2 regions of the Kitasatospora sp. NPDC058046 genome follow, and region 2 is predicted to be linked to the other one. Evidence: riboswitches for the same ligand, from Rfam matches in the RefSeq annotation. Region 2 holds a riboswitch; the other holds the start of a gene.
What was found. A riboswitch is a leader RNA that binds a small molecule or an ion and turns the genes downstream of it on or off. The one in region 2 is predicted to bind cobalamin.
Positions count from the first base shown of each region.

Region 1 (3,190 bases), on a different contig from region 2:
GGCGGCGGAAGTGGACCACCACGTCGGCGTGATCTGGATGCCGACGGCCGGCCCGGCCGGGACGAGAACACCGAAACCCATGACGATGGACCGGATCCTCAGGGAGGACCGCGAGTGGGCGCGGCCGTCGAATGACAGTACGTTCGACGGGCGTCGGCGGGCTGTTCACCGCGACGCGCGTGCCCGACGGCGACGACCCCGCGTGGCTGACCACCGCGGGCATCGTGGTCGACAGCCTGTTGTTCACGGCCGCCGCGGTGGCAACCGTACGGCTGGTCGGACACCTCGACCGGCGGCGCCGAGCGTCCCGCGGCGCCTGAGCCCCTGGCACCGGCGCCCCGGCCCCTTCCGGAGAAGGGGCCGGGGCGCCGGTCGCCCCCCGCCTGTCAGGGCGCGGTGGTGCCCGGCTGCGCGCCGGCGCCGAAGGACCAGCCCTCGACGTCGCCGGGGGCCGGGTCGTAGCTGCCCGCGCCCAGGGTGCTGTACGACCAGGGGCCGCCGTGCTGGGCGTGCCAGTACGACCAGTAGGCGCTGCCGGTCGGGTTGGTGCAGGTCGTCGGCAGGGCGTTGATGGTGCAGACGAAGCCCGGGTAGCGCGGGTGGAAGGCGTACGAGAATCCGGCGCCGGTGAGCGCGGCCAGGCCGCTGGCCGGGTCGCCGGGCGCGCAGCCGGTCTGGATGCCGCCGCCGACGGCGGTGAAGTCGACCACGACGGTGACGCCGGTGGTGCCGCCGCAGGCGGCCGCCCGCGCCTGCGGGGCCTGGACGGCGCAGACGCCGAGCAGTCCGGCGGTGAGGGCCGCCGCGGCGGCGATCGACCCGAGCGTACAGCGGGCCAGGGTGGGGGTGTCGCTCATCGGTGAACTCCTCGCGGTGTCAGCGTGGTTCAGCGCGTGGCCGGAACCGGCGGGCAGGCCTGGGTCGGGGCGTCGGGGGCGGCCCCGGAGGCGGAGAGCGTGGACAGCGGGGTGCCCGCGAGGCCGAGGACGGCCTGCGCGGTGGCCCGGGCGCCGTTGCCCGCGTTGAAGCCGGTCGCGTCGTAGGCGACGGCGCCGCGGACCGCCGGGTCGGCGGAGCAGCCCTGCTGGAGCTTCACCAGCCGGCCCCAGGCCTTGAGGCCGGGGCCGAGGCGTCCGCCGGAGAGCAGCGCCTGGGTGGCCAGGCCGGTGCTGTTGGCGTTGGAGGCGGTCGCCCCGGCGGCCGCGAAGCCGCCGTCGGCGTTCTGGTGGGCGGTGAGCCAGCCCAGGCCCGTGTTCGCCTTGGCGGCGCGCCCGGTGGCGGCGAGGGCCTGGACGGCGAGGGCGGTGGCGTCGGCGTCGCTGGTGCAGGCGGCCTGGCCGAAGGAGAGCGGGAAGCCGCCGTCCGCGCACTGGCTGTTCGCCAGGAAGTCCACGGCCGCCGCCGGGACGTCACCGGGCGTGCGGTGCAGGGCGATCACGGCGAGGGACTGGCCGAAGGCGTTGCTGTAGTCGCCCCACTGGGAGCGGTCGGAGAACCGGCCCTCGGCGGTCTGCAGCGACCGCAGGCGGGCCGGCAGGTCGACGCCACCGAAGGCCGTCGGGTCCCCGCCGCGGACCTCGACGGCGAGCAGCAGCTTGGCGGTCGCGCCCGCGTAGGCCTCGGTGGTGCCGTCGCCGAGGTAGCCGCCGATGATCTCGGGCTTCGCCAGCCAGGCGGTGGCCTTCGCGGCGGCCTCGTCGGAGCCGCGCGAGGCGGCGAAGGCCAGTACGGCGTCGATGGTGAGGCCCTGGTCGGGGTAGGCGGTCCCGTTGAAGACGGACTCGAAGTGGTCGCCGTCGACGAGCTGGCGGGCCAGCCAGCCGCCCGCGGCGGCGTCGGGGCGGACCGTCGGGGACGAGGTCGCGGCGGCGGGCGCGTTCACGGGCGCGGCGTGGGCGGCGGTGGCCGCCGGGAGCGCGGTGGCGAGCGCCACGGCGGGTATCGCGAGCAGACCGAGGGCGCGGCGGAGCGTGGGCATGGTGGCCTTTCCGGGCCCGTGCGCAGGGGCCCGGAGGACGGCGGCGACAGCCGGGGCGGCCCTCGGGGCTCCGGCCCGCGGACCACGACGGGAGGAGGGACGACACGCCTCCGCCGACGGGTACTCGGGCTCGCCGCCGACCAGGAGCCGGCGGCCTACCGTTGCGGGCCAGCGCCGGATTCGAACCGGACTTCCCCCAGCGGCGGAGTCACAACATGACGGCCCATCATGGCGATACGGAAAAGATCCGGTCAAGGGTTCGAACGTGACATCACGGTGGCCGCCGCCCGACATCGCGACGCGCCCCTCCCGGCCGCCGACGCGACCAGGGCGTCCCGGACGGCAGAATGCCTCCCATGCGGCACATCTTCGTCATCGGCATCGGCGCGGGCGACCCCGACCACCTCACCCTGCAGGCGGTCAAGGCGCTCGCCCGCACGGACGTCTTCTTCATCCTCGACAAGAACGAGGACCGGCAGGACCTGATCCGGCTGCGCCGCCGGATGCTGGCCGAGCACGGCCGGCCCGGCCACCGGGTGGTCGAGGCGCCGGACGCGGAGCGGGACCGGACCACCCCCGCGTACGCGGCCGCCGTGGACGACTGGCGCGTCCGCCGGGCCGACCTGGTCGAGCAGTTGCTCTCCGAGCACCTCGGCGAGGGCGAGACGGGCGCGTTCCTGGTCTGGGGGGATCCGAGCCTCTACGACAGCGTCATCGCCGTGGTGGACGACGTCCTGGCCCGCGGCGCCGTCGGCTTCGACTACGAGGTGGTCCCGGGCATCAGCAGCGTCTCCGCGCTCGCGGCCCGCCACCGCACCACGCTGACCCGGGTCGGCCGCCCGGTGCAGATCACCACCGGCCGCCGGCTGGCCGAGGGCTTCCCCGAGGGCGTGGACGACGTCGTGGTGATGCTCGACGGCCGCGCCGCCTTCACCGGGATCGACCCGGAGGGGCTGGAGATCCGCTACGGCGCGTACCTCGGCACCCCCGACGAGATCCTCGTCGCCGGTCCGCTGGCCGAAGCCGCCCCGCGGATCAGCGAGTTGCGCGAGTCGGCCCGCGAGCGCAAGGGCTGGATCATGGACACCTACCTGCTGCGGCGCTCCGGGAGCTGACCGGCGGGCGCCGCCCCGGTTCGACCCCCGGCCGACACTCGGACACCGGCCTCGCGCCCGGCCGTCACTCCACCCGGCCGGTGCGCTCCCGGACCCG
Region 1 covers NZ_JBHVRS010000011.1:92,374-95,563, reverse strand. Annotated here, with positions in the region: gene ACFVU7_RS22835 (hypothetical protein) at 132-320, shown strand; gene ACFVU7_RS22830 (flagellar hook-length control protein FliK) at 387-857, opposite strand; gene ACFVU7_RS22825 (prenyltransferase/squalene oxidase repeat-containing protein) at 887-1,978, opposite strand; cobalamin riboswitch at 2,076-2,216, opposite strand; gene cobF (precorrin-6A synthase (deacetylating)) at 2,335-3,093, shown strand.
Region 1: another riboswitch for cobalamin. It lies ahead of ACFVU7_RS22825 (prenyltransferase/squalene oxidase repeat-containing protein); the one in region 2 lies ahead of ACFVU7_RS18260 (cobalamin biosynthesis protein).

Region 2 (3,190 bases):
GCGGCGAGGTGCGTGCCCCGGCGTCGGCCCGCAGACGCGAGTTCGAAGACGGGCCCTAGAGGAGCGGGGTGAGCCAGCGGCGGAGGAGTTCGGTGTAGCGGTCGGGGGCGGTGTTCCAGAGGGTGGCGTGGTCGGCGCCGGGGAAGGGTTGGAGGCTCACCACGTCGCGGCGGGCGGCGGCCAGCTTCTCGGCGGCGCCGAAGGGCGCGATCCTGTCCTCGGGGCTGTGCAGGAGGAGGGTCGGCACCCGCAGGTCGGTGCCGTCGGCGATGCGGCCGAAGTCGGCGAGGTCGACCCCGGTGCGGCCCTCGGCGGCGAGGGCGCCGAGCTCGGCGGCGACGCCCTGGAAGCCGGCCCGGGCGGCGTCCCGGCGGGCGGAGGCGGGCAGGTCGAGCACGGGCGAGTCGAGGATCAGGCCGCGGACGGCGTGCGACCAGGCGGAGCGGGCCACGGTCTGCAGCACGATGGTCGCGCCGACGGACCAGCCGTACAGGATCACCTTGCCCGCGCCGCTGTCGAGCGCCAGCCGTACCGCCGCCTCGATGTCGCGCCACTCGGTCTCGCCGAAGTGGCTGAGCCCGTCCGGGGAGGCGGGGGCGCCCCGGTCGCCGCGGTAGGTGACGGCGAGGGCGGGCAGGCCGAGCCGGTCGAGGACGGGGAGCACCGGGAGGGTCTGCCGGCGGTCGTCGCCGGGGCCGTGCACCAGGATCACCCAGGTGCCGCGCTTGCCGTCGAGCCGCCAGGCGGGGAGGGCGCCGAGCTCGCCGTCGGCGGTGGTGTCGGCGAAGGCGAGGCCGAGCGCCTCGGTGGGGTCGCCGAGGTGGACCCGCGGGGTGAAGCGGACCTCGGTGCCGGGGACGAGGGTGCCCCGGTCGGCGCGGACCAGTCGGCGGGTGACGCCCTGTTCGTCGGCGTGCAGCACCTCCTCGACGACCGCGTGCCCGCCGTCCGCCCACTCCACCGCCCAGCGGCCGGGGCGCAGGCTCGCGGGACCGCGGGTGAAGGTGACCCGGCCGGCGGCGAGGGCGCGGACCTGGACCGGCCCGGACTCCTGGACGGCGGTCACCGGACGGACCATCCGCTCGGAGGCCCGGCGGCCGACCACCAGCACGGCGGCCCCCACCGCGGCGGCCGCCACGACGGCGGCGGTTCCCCAACGCATCTCGCTCCCCGCTCTGTTGTTCACGGACGTTGTTCACGGACGTTGTTCACGGACCGGACGGTGTTCGAGCCCCAGTTCACCGGCGCTCCGCCCGACCGGCCACCGGGCTGGGCCGTCCGGGTCACCCGGCGGGCGCTCCCGGGGTGCTCAGGGCGGTACTCAGGGGGTGCCGGTGGCGGGGGTCGGGGCGGGGCCGCGCCGGGCGATCCGACCGGGCGTCAGCGGCGTCCCCGTGTGACCAACCCCTCCGTGACCTCGGTTGACTCCCGGTTCGGGCCCGTGATGGGATCCTGGGGCCAAACGGAGGCATGGAGAGGAAGCCGGTGGAAGTCCGGCGCGGTCCCGCCACTGTCACCGGGGAGCACGCTCGGAACATCGCCACGGCGGGCCGTCGACGGCCGCTGGAAGGCTCCGGGGGTGCGTTCGACCCGGAAGCCAGGAGACTCTCGCCGCCGTCACGTCGATCCAGGGCGCGGACCCTGAGTGAGGACACGCACGCGATGCAGGCTGCCCCGCCCGGCCGGACTCCGAGCTGCCCTCCGCCGTGCGGCCGATGACCCCGCGCGCGCCTTCCCCCGCTCCGCGCCCGCTGACCCGAGCCTCGCGCCCGCTGGCCCGCGCCGCCGTGTTCGCGCTCGGCGCCGCCGCGGGCTACGCCGCCGACGCCCGCTTCGCCGACCCCCGCCGGGGCCACCCGGTGGCCTTCTTCGGCAGCGCCGCGACCCGGCTGGAGCGGCGGCTGTGGCGCGACGACCGCGCCGCCGGGGCCGGGTACACCGCGCTGTGCGTGGGCGCGGTCGCGGCGGGCGCGCTCGCCCTGGACCGTACGGTGGGCCGGCGCCCGCTGGGCCGGGCGGCGCTGGCGGCGGCCGCGACCTGGACGGTACTCGGCGGCACCTCGCTGACCCGGGAGGCCCGCACCATCGGCCGCTCGCTGGCCGCCGGCGACCTCGCCGCCGCCCGGGAGCGGCTGCCGCACCTGTGCGGGCGGGACCCGAGCGCGCTGGACGGGCAGCAGATCGCCCGGGCGGTGGTCGAGTCGGTGGCCGAGAACACCGCCGACGCCGTGGTGAACGCGCTGACCTGGGGCGCCCTGGCCGGCACCCCCGGCCTGCTGGCCTTCCGCGCCGTGAACACCCTGGACGCCATGGTCGGCCACCGCTCGCCCCGCTACGCCCGGTTCGGCTGGGCCTCGGCCCGGCTGGACGACGTGGCGGGCTGGCCGGGCGCCCGGCTGACGGCGCTGCTGACGGTGGCCGCCGCCCCCGAGCCCCGGACCGCCTGGCGGGTCTGGCGGCGCGACGGCTCCGCGCACCCGAGCCCGAACGCGGGCCAGGCCGAATCGGCGTTCGCCGGCGCGGTGGGCGTCCGACTGGGCGGCACGCTGCGGTACGGCGAGCGGGTGGAGCACCGGCCCGTCCTGGGCGCGGAGCTGCGGCCGGTGACGGTGGACGACATCGAGCGGGCCTGCGCGCTCTCCCGGCGGGTGGGCGCACTGGCGCTGGGTACGACGGTCGCGGGGCACGTCCTGCTGCGGGCACTGCTGAAGAAGAGGGGACGGGCATGAGCAACGCACTGCTGGTCGCGGGGACGACCTCGGACGCTGGCAAGAGCGTGGTGACGGCCGGAATCTGCCGGTGGCTCGCCCGCCAGGGCGTACGGGTCGCGCCGTTCAAGGCGCAGAACATGTCGCTCAACTCCTTCGTCACCGCCGACGGCGCCGAGATCGGCCGCGCCCAGGCGATGCAGGCGCAGGCCGCCCGGGTGGAGCCGGAGGCGGCGATGAACCCGGTGCTGCTCAAGCCGGGCGCGGACGGCCGCAGCCAGGTGGTGCTGCTCGGCCGGCCGGTGGCCGAGGTCGGCGCGCTGGACTACCGCGAGCGCAAGCCCGTCCTGCTGGAGCGCGCCCTGGAGTGCCTGGCCGACCTGCGCGGCCGCTACGACGTGGTGGTCTGCGAGGGCGCGGGATCGCCCGCCGAGATCAACCTGCGCGACCGCGACATCGCCAACATGGGCCTGGCCACGGCC
Region 2 covers NZ_JBHVRS010000008.1:77,368-80,557, forward strand. Annotated here, with positions in the region: gene ACFVU7_RS18255 (alpha/beta hydrolase family protein) at 56-1,162, opposite strand; cobalamin riboswitch at 1,475-1,608, shown strand; gene ACFVU7_RS18260 (cobalamin biosynthesis protein) at 1,716-2,729, shown strand; gene ACFVU7_RS18265 (cobyric acid synthase) at 2,726-3,190, shown strand, end outside.